Regions from separate parts of the Pseudalkalibacillus sp. NRS-1564 genome, predicted to be linked through region 1. Evidence: riboswitches for the same ligand, from Rfam matches in the RefSeq annotation. Region 1 holds a riboswitch; each other region holds the start of a gene.
What was found. A riboswitch is a leader RNA that binds a small molecule or an ion and turns the genes downstream of it on or off. The one in region 1 is predicted to bind S-adenosylmethionine.

Region 2: linked by a shared signal. The riboswitch ahead of ACIFPW_RS14750 (homocysteine S-methyltransferase family protein) and the one ahead of ACIFPW_RS19575 (2,3-diketo-5-methylthiopentyl-1-phosphate enolase) in region 1 are both predicted to bind S-adenosylmethionine.
Region 3: linked by a shared signal. The riboswitch ahead of metK (methionine adenosyltransferase) and the one ahead of ACIFPW_RS19575 (2,3-diketo-5-methylthiopentyl-1-phosphate enolase) in region 1 are both predicted to bind S-adenosylmethionine.
Region 4: linked by a shared signal. The riboswitch ahead of mmuP (S-methylmethionine permease) and the one ahead of ACIFPW_RS19575 (2,3-diketo-5-methylthiopentyl-1-phosphate enolase) in region 1 are both predicted to bind S-adenosylmethionine.

Annotation. Positions count from the first base shown of each region.
Region 1 covers NZ_JBITPM010000044.1:8,896-12,087, reverse strand. The annotation lists gene ACIFPW_RS19580 (pyridoxal phosphate-dependent aminotransferase) at 1-1,149, shown strand, start outside; SAM riboswitch class I at 1,233-1,342, shown strand; gene ACIFPW_RS19575 (2,3-diketo-5-methylthiopentyl-1-phosphate enolase) at 1,437-2,636, shown strand; gene ACIFPW_RS19570 (2-hydroxy-3-keto-5-methylthiopentenyl-1-phosphate phosphatase) at 2,633-3,192, shown strand, end outside.
Region 2 covers NZ_JBITPM010000031.1:21,600-24,791, forward strand. The annotation lists gene ACIFPW_RS14740 (bifunctional 2',3'-cyclic-nucleotide 2'-phosphodiesterase/3'-nucleotidase) at 1-174, shown strand, start outside; gene ACIFPW_RS14745 (DUF3895 domain-containing protein) at 296-1,285, shown strand; SAM riboswitch class I at 1,378-1,487, shown strand; gene ACIFPW_RS14750 (homocysteine S-methyltransferase family protein) at 1,567-2,616, shown strand; gene murB (UDP-N-acetylmuramate dehydrogenase) at 3,057-3,192, shown strand, end outside.
Region 3 covers NZ_JBITPM010000037.1:62,742-65,933, forward strand. The annotation lists gene ACIFPW_RS16735 (MSMEG_1061 family FMN-dependent PPOX-type flavoprotein) at 1-547, opposite strand, end outside; gene metK (methionine adenosyltransferase) at 690-1,886, opposite strand; SAM riboswitch class I at 2,095-2,204, opposite strand; gene pckA (phosphoenolpyruvate carboxykinase (ATP)) at 2,557-3,192, shown strand, end outside.
Region 4 covers NZ_JBITPM010000032.1:53,193-56,384, forward strand. The annotation lists gene ACIFPW_RS15170 (SGNH/GDSL hydrolase family protein) at 148-1,380, shown strand; gene ACIFPW_RS15175 (hypothetical protein) at 1,509-1,655, shown strand; SAM riboswitch class I at 1,725-1,827, shown strand; gene mmuP (S-methylmethionine permease) at 1,911-3,192, shown strand, end outside.

The DNA of each region.
Region 1 (3,192 bases):
GCACTTAAACGTTTACCAGAACAATTTTTTGCGAAGCTTGCTGGAAAAGTGAACCGTTATGTAGAGGCGGGATATGACATTATTAACCTTGGCCAAGGAAATCCTGACCAGCCGACGCCTGCGCATATTATCGAGTCTTTGCAGCAGGCAGCTGAAAACCCTGCATACCACAAGTATCCGCCATTTAAGGGACAACCTTTTCTGAAACAAGCCGCGGCTGACTTCTATAAGCGAGAGTTTGGTGTTGAGCTTGATCCGGAGAAAGAGGTAGCCGTCCTTTTTGGTGGAAAAGCTGGCCTTGTAGAAGTCAGTCAATGTTTGTTAAATAAAAGTGACGTGGCGCTCGTGCCAGATCCTGGCTATCCTGATTATTGGTCTGGTGTTGCGATGGCTGAAGCGGATATGCAAATGATGCCGTTACTTGAACAAAATGATTTTCTGCCTGATTATAGCGCGATCCCAGAGAGTGCTCTTGCAAAAGCAAAGCTCATGTTTTTAAATTATCCAAACAATCCTACCGCTGCTGTAGCAACGAAAAGCTTTTTTGATGAAACGGTTAGGTTTGCGGATGCCAATGACATCTGTGTCGTTCATGATTTTGCTTATGGAGCGATCGGATTCGATGGAGAACGTCCTAAAAGCTTTTTGGAAACAGAAGGTGCTAAAGATGTGGGAATTGAGATTTATACTCTTTCCAAAACGTATAATATGGCAGGATGGCGTGTTGGGTTTGCTGTCGGAAACCCATCTGTAGTGGAAAGCATCAACCTGCTTCAGGATCATTTCTACGTTAGTTTGTTTAGTGCAGTGCAAGAAGCAGCTGCAGAAGCTTTACTAGGTTCACAGGAATGTGTTGAGAACCTTCGCCAAACGTACGAATCTAGACGGAATGTATTGATACAGGGGCTTCACGATATTGGCTGGGATGTAACCTCTCCTGCGGGGTCATTTTTTGCCTGGTTAAAAGTACCTGAATCATTTACTTCAGAGGGATTTGCGGACTACTTGCTTGAGAATGTTCAAATTGTAGTTGCGCCTGGGAACGGCTTTGGAGAGTATGGGGAAGGCTATGTGAGAGTAGGCTTATTAACTTCCGAAGAGAAACTCAGTGAGGCAGTTGAACGAATTAATTCTCTTAATCTCTTTTGATTCAGAAAAGTAAAAAAATAGATTGACAGGATTTCCTACGTCTGGCATAATTCGAATCAATTACTTAAACGAATAGTTGCATACTCTTATCCAGAGAGGTGGAGGGACGAGCCCTTTGAAGCCCGGCAACCGATTTTCAAGGTTACTTGAAGACACGGTGCTAATTCTCGCAGCAAAAGCTGGAAGATAAGAGGAAGAGCATGGTGATAACGACCTCTTCCTCGTGAAGGGGTCTTTTTTGTATGATCAAAGATTGAGGACTAGCGCGATGGAAAGGAATGAGCATGATGAGTCATCTTGTGGCAACTTACCTTGTTAAGAATGACCAACAATTATCTAAGCGCGCTGAAGCGATCGCCCTTGGATTAACGATTGGGACTTGGACCAATCTACCGTTATTAGAAAAAAAGCAGTTAAAGAAGCATAAGGGTGAAGTCGTTCACGTAGAGGAAAAAGGGGAAAAGGGCATCATCGCGATTGCTTACCCCACCATCAATTTCAGTGCGGATCTACCTGCGATTTTAACAACAGTCATCGGTAAGCTTTCACTTGATGGTGAAATTAAGCTGATTGATTTAGAGTTCTCTGCAGGGTTACTTAATCAATTCCCAGGTCCAGCATATGGAATAGATGGTATTCGGAATCTTACAGAAGTATACGATCGACCGCTCGTTATGAGTATTTTCAAAGGAGTTATTGGAAAATCGTTAGGCGAATTGCAGGAACAAATGAAACAGCAGGCGCTTGGTCGAGTCGATTTTGTGAAGGACGATGAAATTCTTTTTGAAAATGAGTTAACCCCTCTTGAAAAGCGAGTACCCGCCTTACGAAAAATGCTGGATGAAACGGCTGAATTGACAGGAAAGCGAACGCGTTACGCAGTGAATTTAACAGGAAGAACGGCAAACCTCAGTGATCGAGCAAAGCTTGCTGTGGAATTAGGAGCAGATGCGCTTCTGTTTAATGTTTTTACATATGGACTAGATGCATTGCAATCACTTTCAGAGGACTCGGATATTCCGGTTCCAATCATGGCACACCCTGCATTCTCTGGTGCAATGGCTGCCTCAAGCACACATGGGGTAAGTTACTCCCTATTACTTGGAAAGTTGCTTCGAACTGCTGGGGCAGACTTTTCCCTTTTCCCTTCGCCTTATGGGAGTGTAGCGCTTGATCGAAGAGAGGCGCTCGCAACAGCAGAAGCCTTAACGAGAAATAATAAGCTGAAAAGAACATTCCCTGTTCCTTCAGCGGGCATTCATCCTGGACTAGTACCGCTTCTTATAAAAGATTTCGGTATAGACAGTGTGATTAATGCGGGAGGTGGCGTGCACGGGCATCCCGATGGAGCAGCTGCAGGCGGAAAAGCTTTCCGAGATGCCATTCAAGCTGTTTTAACAGAGCAACCTCTTGAACAGGCCTCTCAAAATAGTGAGGAACTTCATCAGGCTCTTACAAAGTGGGGGAGCGGGGAGGTAGTGCGATGAAGCAGCCGATTATTTTTTGCGATTTTGATGGCACCATTACGAAAATTGATAATATCGTTTCTTTGATGAAACGGTTTGCTCCGAAAGAGTGGGAGCAAATAAAAGATGATGTGCTCGCTCAAAATATTTCCATTCGTGAAGGGGTCGGAAGGATGTTTCACTTAATCCCTTCCAAATTGAAACAGGAATTACTCGATTATTTAGTAGCTACAACTGAAATCAGACAGGGTTTTAGCGAATTCGTAGACTACACGAGGCAAGAAGGGATCGAGCTCTATATCGTCAGTGGAGGGATCGATTTCTTTATTTACCCTCTTCTTAAGCCATACGGTATTCCAGAAGAAAATATCTTCTGTAATGGCAGTGATTTTACTACTGATACCATCTCAATAACTTGGCCGTATGCCTGTGGAGACGATTGTACGAAAGATTGCGGTTGTCGCAAGCCAGGTATATTAAATCGTTTTGATAAAAAGGCTAACCGAAAAATTGTGATTGGAGATTCTATTACCGATTTAGAAGCTTCAAAGCAAGCAGATTTTGTGTTTGCTAGAGA
Region 2 (3,192 bases), on a different contig from region 1:
AACGTCACTTTTGAATCCTCGTTACGAGCCAAAACCTATGCGGAAAGCATTCAAACGATTCATTTTGTTGATGAAACAGAAAATGGTTTCGCTAAATATACACTCGACTTAACGAAACAGAAAAAAGAAAAGCATCATCATAATCATAAGGGCGAGCACGGCCGCCATCGTTAAGAACGAATTCACGCCAATTCATCAGGATTGGCGTTTCTTATTTTAAGAATTTATCCTATGCAAACAATAGTGGAATATTTACTGATATAATGGCATTACTATCGTACAGAAAGGGATTTATATGACACAAAGCCTGACAAGCACCCAAAGAGATGAGCTTTTTTCAGATCTGACAAATGAACAACAAACGTATGTAATGAATTTTCTTAAACGCGGTAAGAAAACGACTTTCGCGAATGTCATTGCTAGAAGTAAAGGCCGGATGATTCCAAGTGGAGCAACGGATGAAGAAATCAGGATGCTGCTTGATGATTGGATACTAGAAGATTACATCGATGCAGGCTTCATTTCAGATGATTTGAAATGTGAGTGCGGTCGCTCTTTACGGTATCAATATGTTGTTCGACATGCAAAAACAGGGGAAACGCGGCGTTTCGGGATAAATCATTTCGAAGAGCATACCGGATTACCCGCTTCCATTGTGAGAGAAGTTGTGAAGGGATTTATGGAAATAGATTACGAGTTGGATGAGCTACTGTTGAAAAGACAGAACGGCTATCCTACATACGACATTCCTGAAGGATTGAACCTTCCACAAGACATTGAACAGCCACTTTCATTAAATCTTCCATTACTAGATCTACAAGAAAAACGGCTAAACAGTTTAATCAGATCTTATCGTGAAGACCAAGAAGCTTTTCAAAGAGGGAGCAACACTGTAGAACAAGTAGTCAAACCGAAAAGCAACCAGGAAGAACCGAAATCAGAAGAGGAATTACAAGGTTCCTTTGATTTGTTCGCGGAAGAAGTTCAAGAACCATTACAAGAAAAGACAAGCCAGAAACCTAAGGAAACCTATTTTGTAGGGGACCTTTCATTTACAACACAGGAAGCGATAGACTCCTATATTCAGCAAGGTATGGAAAGCGCCCTAATGATTTGTGAGCTTTTGATTAAGGAAGGAAAGGTACAAGACAAGAGATACTCCACAAAGAAACCAAAAATTTATTATGCTGTTTGTACCTACCTCGATTCATTTGTTGCATCTGGATCAATGTCAGTCGAGCCGATAGGACGTGAAGATCGCATCTATCGTTTGAAAAGTAAGTGAATATCCTAACATTTCGTAATTATCAGATAAGTGATTGACATTTCCAGTTAACCGGTCTATAATTTCACACATGTTCAAAAATTAAATCAACACTCTTATCAAGAGCGGCGGAGGGAATAGGCCCTATGATGCCCGGCAACCTTTCAACTTCAGTTGAAGCTGGTGCCAAATCCTACAGGTGATATCACCTGGAAGATAAGAGGAGGATTATGTTAGCAAACCCTCTTCTTATTGTTTAAGAAGAGGGTTTTTTATTTTATCCAGAAAAGGAGCTGTTACACATGAAAAGAACACTTGAAGAACGATTGCAAGATGGTCCAGTTATTTGCGGGGAAGGTTATCTATTTGAACTAGAGCGTCGTGGTTATTTACAAGCAGGATCATTCGTACCCGAAGTTGCCCTAGACAACCCTGAAGCGCTAAAACAAACGTATCGTGATTATATGCTTGCAGGTTCTGATGTCGTACTTGCTTTTACGTATAATGGTCACCGAGAGAAAATGAGGATTATTGGAAAAGAAGAATTGTTAGAACCGCTCAATAGACAAGCCATCCGCCTGGCTAAAGAAGTTGCGAAGGAACACCCTGAAGAAGAAGCGCTAGTTGCTGGAAACATTTCAAATACAAACTTATTTGATCCTGAAGATGAGGAAAGTAAGGAACAAATTCGGTCAATTTTTGCTGAAATGGTGAAATGGAGCAAAGAAGAAGGCGTTGATTTCATCAACGGCGAAACCTTCTACTTCTATGAAGAAGCCAAAATAGCGCTAGAAGAGATTCAAAAGCAAGGTCTTCAAGCTGTGATTACACTCGGACTTATGAGTGAGAACATTTTAAGGGACGGCTATACGGTTGAGGAAGCTTGCCGTTTATTAGAAGAGCAAGGTGCACTAGTTGTTGGCATGAATTGTTTTAGAGGGCCTGCCACAATGCAGCCTTACATTGAAAAAATTAGACAGTCTGTTAACGGCTATGTTGGTGCTCTTCCAATCCCTTATCGTACAACAGAAGAACACCCAACATTCTTTAACTTACCAGACGGTGGCTGTGCGTGTACATTGCCAACAGAGACGACCTTTCCAACCTCTTTAGACCCGCTTTATTGCAATCGCTATGAACTAGCGGAATGGGCTAAGGAGGCACAGCTGGTTGGGGTCAATTACTTGGGACTCTGTTGCGGGGCTTCTCCAAGTATGCTGCGAGAGGTGGCTGAAACAGTTGGCAGAACAACTGTAAACTCGGTATATTCTCCAAATATGGAAAAGCACTTTTTGTTTGGAACGGATGAGACATTGAAAGATAACAATACGGCTTATCGAACAAAGGCCTAATTTATAACAACAACCGGAGAACTTAATTTCTCCGGTTGTTGTTTTTTTACCAAAAACCCTATCTGTACACCTGTACTACAGTATTAAAATACATTCATACATAGGATATTATATCTACTACATTTTTTCTATAAGCTGATTATTTTTGATAACGTTGGCGACGATTAGTAACAGTATCTGTAGAAGAGTAACGAATACAATGATTTATGCATTTGATAGGATAACAGCATTTTTCCAATCACGATGTCTGAGATTGATTTTTCCGCTATATAAGTTGCTTTCCAATTAACATTCTTTTCGAATTAAAGGCTTCTTTTATGAAAAACATCATATTTATCAAGTAGTTGTGTTATTATTTTAAATGTGTTTGAATATGTCCATGAAACATTATTGAACTCAAACCACAATGAAAACGAACTGTTTTATAAGCGAGGTAGCCTATGAATAATCAAAATGTATTAAATGAACTCCGCTCCATTTTACCCAGTGCGGAACTGAAGATAAATGAGCCATTAAATGCACATACGTATACAAGAATGGGTGGATGTGCGGATGTCCTTGTGTTTCCTAACACGC
Region 3 (3,192 bases), on a different contig from region 1:
GCATTCTGGCAGCTGGGGCGAGCCCCTCAGTACTCGGCCATCGTTCAGGTTCAAAAAGATATGATCGTTTAAAGGCTTTGGCACAATGAATGTAGCATTCCTTTACTTCTACTCCAATACCTAACAAAGGCGTTTTCCCCTTATATTCACACTGCTCTAGCAGCGTTTTATCTTTTACAATCAAGGCCTTCCCATTAATACGCAACGCTTCTTCTCGGCCGGGAATCATCAGCAGCAAACCGATATTTGGGTTTTCTAATAAATTGATCAATGAGTCCATTCGTTTATTTCCCGGTCTTTCCGGTATCAATAAATGATGATTATCTAGAACCTGAATAAACCCCGGTGCATCGCCTCTTGGCGAAACATCACCACCCGTACTTGATTGGGTGGCAATCGTAATAAATGGTGTACGGCATATGAACTCTTTACAGTGTTTATCAAGAAAAGATATGACTTTGTTTGCAGCCAATTTACTCGGTATTCCTGCCATGTCTTTTAGTTCATTCACATCGGTCACGGTTTCTCCGAATATACTAGTATTCACACATTACACTCCTCCATTTTTTCTTCCATTTTATCACAACACCCATCTATTTTATGATAATTCAATACAATATAACGGATGTCAAAAAGGATGATAGAGCAAAAAAAAGAAGCCAAAATATTTTTGGCTTCTTAGAAATTAATTAAATTCCGGCACCCTGTTTAAGGGATTCTGCACGATCTGTTTGTTCCCATGGAAGGTCAATATCAGTACGTCCAAAATGTCCATACGCAGCTGTTTGCTTATAAATGGGACGTCTAAGATCAAGCATCTTTATAATGCCTGCTGGACGAAGATCGAAGTTCTCTCTTACTAGCTCTACAAGACTTTCCTCAGACACTTTTCCTGTGCCAAATGTATCAATAGCAATTGATACTGGCTGAGCAACCCCAATAGCGTAAGCAAGTTGAACTTCACAACGATCTGTTAGACCCGCTGCCACAAGGTTCTTAGCAACATAACGAGCAGCATATGCCGCAGAACGGTCTACTTTCGTAGCATCCTTACCTGAGAAAGCACCGCCACCGTGACGCGCATAACCGCCGTAAGTATCAACAATGATTTTTCTTCCTGTTAAACCTGCGTCACCCTGCGGTCCACCGATAACAAAGCGTCCTGTTGGGTTGATGAAGTATTTTGTTTCTTCATCAATTAATTCAGCAGGAACAACCGGCTTCACAACGTGTTCTTTGATGTTACGTTGAATTTGTTCAAGTGAAATTTCAGGATGATGCTGTGTAGAAACAACAATGGTATCAACGCGAACCGGCTTACCAGCTTCATCGTATTTCACTGTTACTTGTGTTTTACCATCAGGACGAAGATAAGGAAGAATTTCTTCTTTTCTTACTTCACTCAAACGACGCGCTAGTTTATGCGCAAGAGAAATCGGAAGCGGCATTAATTCCGCTGTTTCATTACAAGCGTAACCAAACATAAGCCCCTGGTCACCTGCACCAATTGCATCGATTTCATCATCTGACATCGTACCTTCACGTGCTTCAAGAGCAACGTTTACACCTGCAGCGATGTCTGCAGACTGTTCATCAATAGATGAAAGAACAGCACATGTTTCAGCATCAAATCCGTATTTCGCACGTGTATAGCCGATCGTTTGAATCGTCTCACGAACCACTTTCGGAATATCAACATAGTGTGATGTTGTAATTTCACCGGAAACTAGAACAAGACCAGTTGTTACTGTAGTTTCACAGGCAACGCGCGCATTTGGATCATGCGCAAGAATATCATCCAGAATGGCATCGGAAATCTGATCTGAAATTTTATCAGGATGCCCCTCTGTTACTGACTCAGAAGTAAACAAACGACGATTACTCACTCAAGTACCTCCTTAAGGATTGGATCCTATCTAATTATGTTGTAATGGATACGGTACTCATTTCCCTATTACCCTGTGCCGAAACGAGAGAACGAATTCAATTTCTTATCGTCTTACCTTTTTTTATAGCGTCATCAATCTCAACGACATTAAAAAAGCCCTTCCCTACATTCAGAGGGAAAAGGAGCTGATATCTCATGCCTTTCGCCTCTTATCTTCCAAGACTATCGTCTTGCAGGTTAGCACCTTAATCCTGTTGTATAGGAGTTGGTTGCTGAGCTTCATCGGGCCTGTCCCTCCGCCTGCTCGGGATAAGAGTATCCATTCTCGACATATAATAACGCACATGAAAGGATGTGTCAATGAAGAAAAGCGGAAGCGCCCGTTTAGCTTCGACAAGCGCTGGAGCCCTACAAAAAGAACACGGGCTTTGTGTTCGAATTCAAGGGCGAAGCGACCGAACCACTACCCTAATCCTTACCCATAAAATAATCACTTCCTATATAATGGCGACAGGATTTCAACCTAAAGAAATAGTCATTCACCCATTTTTCACTTTTTATGCAAAAAATACATAGATTAGTATAGAATAATTGAATGAATGTGTTATACTATTTTTGAGTTAAACAAGTCAATCAACGAAATCTTTAAAAAAGGATGGGTTTAACGTATGAAAACAGCTTCCTTCTCCTCACCGTTATTGGATGCGATATTAAATAAGAATAATCCACATGTGAATTTATCAGTGTCTGAACTGGTTGAACATTCACTATTTAAAAACGAAGGGCAACTATCAGCTACAGGAGCTCTTCGCGTAGAAACCGGAAAATATACAGGACGTTCTCCTGGGGACAAGTTCATTGTAAAGGAAGATTCCGTAAAGAACAAAGTGAACTGGGAAACAAACCAACCTATTTCCGAAAAAAGTTTTGAAAACCTTTACACAAAGGTGTTGAACTATCTCGGTGAGAAAAAGGGACTTTATGTGTTTAAAGGATTTGCTGGTGCTGACCAGTCATCAAGACTACCCATTCAGGTTATTAATGAATATGCCTGGCATAACCTTTTCGCCCACCAGCTGTTCATCTGTCCGAATGAATCAGAGTTAAAAGAACATGACGCTGAATTCACTGTCATTTCTGCACCTGGTTTTCAAGCTGATCCAGAAGTGGATGGCACAAATTCAGAAACATTTATTATTATCTCCTTTGAGAAACGAACCGTCTTAATTGGTGGAACAGAATATGCTGGAGAAATTAAAAAGTCTATTTTCACCGTTATGAACTACTTATTACCAGAGCGAAAT
Region 4 (3,192 bases), on a different contig from region 1:
AATTAAATCGAATAAGGGTATTCTGTTTATTAACAATTTAGAGACAGAAAGATTAAGACCAACTGAGGCTAGTTATGATGGACGAAGCCTTTTGTAAGGATAACTAATAGAGGTTAAATGAAACTGTAAACGAGAGGCGAGTAAACAATGACACGTATCGTAACATTATTCGTACTGATTCTTATAGCTGGATTATTAAGTGTAGTAAGCGCGAAAGGATGGCCTTCTTCTATGAAGGATGCAGCCAAGAAGAGTGAATGGGTAGGTTCATGGACAGCAAGCATGCAGGCCCCAGCTAAAGATGGAAATTCTCATGAGGGATTTAAGGATCAAACAATCCGATTAATTCTTCGCCCGCATATGGAAGGGGACAAAATGCGAATTCGATTATCCAATGAATTTGGTTCACTTCCTTTATCTATAAAAGAAGTGAGAGTTGCGACATCTAGGGATGGCGCAAATATTGAAAAGGAGACCGATCAGCTTATTACATTTGGTAGCAAAGAAGCTGTAACGATTCCCCAAGGAGAAACGCAATATAGCGATGCGATTGACTTTCCGGTAAGTGCAGACCAGAATGTAACGGTTAGTTTGTATGTAGATCGTGAAACAGGCCCAACAACGTGGCACCAGCGTTCAAATCAAACGGTATATATGTCTGAGAAAGGAAATCATGCCGGAGATGTAGAGGACTCTGCATACACATCAAAAGAAGAAGCCTGGTTCTGGCTAGACCGTTTAGAGGTTGTGCCTGACGAATCTGTAGAAGGATCTGTCGTTGTAATGGGAAGCTCAATTGCAAACGGCAACTATTCCACGTTAAACGCTAACCGACGTTGGCCAGATTATCTTGCTAATCGAATGAATGCGAAAGACGCTGACGTAAAAATGTCTGTATTAAATGCAGGGATTTCTGCTAACCATTTAATCAATAGTGAAGAAGGAAAAGGGCAGAATGCATTTGCAAGATTAGAACGAGATGTGCTAAGTCAAGAAGGGATCAAAGGTGTTATCCTACATGAGGGCATTAATGATTTAAGACACTATCCTGAATATGATTCAAAGAAAATCATTGATCGAATGAAAAAAATCATTAAAGCAACTCACGAAAAGGGTCTTCCCATATATGGAGGTACATTAACTCCTTATAAAGATTCTAGTATGTTTACAAAAAAGGGAGAAAAGACCCGCCAGGAAGTGAACGAGTGGATTCGAACGAGCGGAGAATTTGATGCTGTCATTGATTTTGATAGAGCATTAAGAGATCCAGATGATCCAGAAAAGTTTCTCTCGAAGTATGATTCTGGGGATCATTTGCATCCGAATGATGAAGGGTATAAAAAGATGGCAGATGAGGTGGATTTTTCGATATTTAAATAAAAGTAATCCTTGCTAAAAGAACGAATGTTCGCTAAACTTAGGTTATCAACCGAATATACGTTCTCACATCATGGTATGGCTTCCACTTTCTTAGGGGGAGCCATCTTTTTTTGGAGGAGGGAAAGGGAATGGAAAATGAGTACGTGTTGAAGCAAATGGAGAAAGATATGAGGGAAGCGATGACGCGATTTTCAACAATGAAGAAAAGAAATGGTATGAAGACAATTGTCCAAAGACAAATGCAAGGTAGTCGTCAGTGGAAAAAGGATATTTAGTGAAGCGTCGTTGTTGCTATCCTACCTTGACAAACCGTGAGTAAATTGATATTTTTGTTAAAATATATTTTCTTATCCAGAGAGGTGGAGGGACTGGCCCTTTGAAACCTCAGCAACAGGTCCATTGGATACTGTGCTAACTCCAGCGGGTGATAAACCTGATAGATGAGAGCCTTCGGTTTTATTTTGTCAGTTACGCACTCCATTCGAGTGCGTTTTTTTGTTTTTCTGGATGGAAAAGTAAGGAGAAATAATATGGAAAGCAAACAGGGTTTTAAAAGGGAGATGAAATCAAGACATGTAGTGATGCTCTCACTCGGAGGGGTCATCGGTACGGGATTGTTTTTAAGTTCTGGCTACACGATCCAACAAGCTGGTCCTGTTGGGACGATCCTATCTTATCTGGTAGGCGCACTTGTCGTTTACCTGGTCATGCTGTGCTTGGGAGAGCTAGCGGTTCATATGCCTGAGACAGGTGCGTTTCATAGCTATGCGGCTCAATACATTGGCGGAGGGACCGGTTATACAGTTGCCTGGTTGTACTGGCTAACCTGGACAGTTGCGCTAGGTTCTGAGTTTACAGCTGCGGGTATGCTCATGCAGAGGTGGTTTCCACTTATTAGTGTATGGATTTGGAGCGGCTTGTTTGCTGCAGTGATCTTCATTTTAAATATTTTGACTGTGAAATTTTTTGCGGAGAGTGAGTTCTGGTTTGCCCTTGTAAAGGTTCTGGCTATTGTGTTGTTCATTATTTTAGGTGCCGCAGCAATCGTAGGGTTTATTCCAATGGAATCTGGTGCGAATGCATCGTTATTTGCTAACTTTACAAATGAAGGGATCTTTCCGAATGGGGTATTTGCCATATTAATGACGATGCTGGCAGTGAATTTTGCTTTCTCTGGAACTGAACTCATTGGAATTGCAGCTGGAGAAACAGAAAATCCTGCGAAAACCATACCAAAAGCCATTCGCACCACGTTAATTCGGCTCATTCTATTCTTTGTCGGTTCAATCTTTATTTTATCAGCTCTTCTCCCAGCATCAGAAGCTGGAGTTCTAGAAAGCCCATTTGTTGCAGTACTTGAAATAATTGGAATTCCATATGCGGCAGATATAATGAATTTTGTTATTCTTACAGCCATTTTATCCGCTGCAAATTCAGGGTTATATGCTTCGTCGAGAATGCTCTGGTCACTTTCAGACAAGCAAATGATTTCTCCTATTTTTGCTAGGCTCAACAAAAATGGTGTCCCTCTTCCTGCTGTGATATTAAGTATGTTAGGCGGAGCACTAGCACTACTTTCAAGCATCATTGCGCCAGATACCGTTTATGTGGTGCTTGTCTCTATTTCCGGGCTTGCTGTTGTCATTGTATGGATGAGTATTAGTGCGTCACAATTTCTTTTTAGAAAGAAATATGTAAAAGAAGGAAAATCCATTAAAAACCTTCGTTATCGAACGCCTTTCTATCCTGTCGTTCCGATTCTAGCCTTCTTGTTATGTCTGGCTTCCTTGATTGGCATTGCTTTTGATCCGA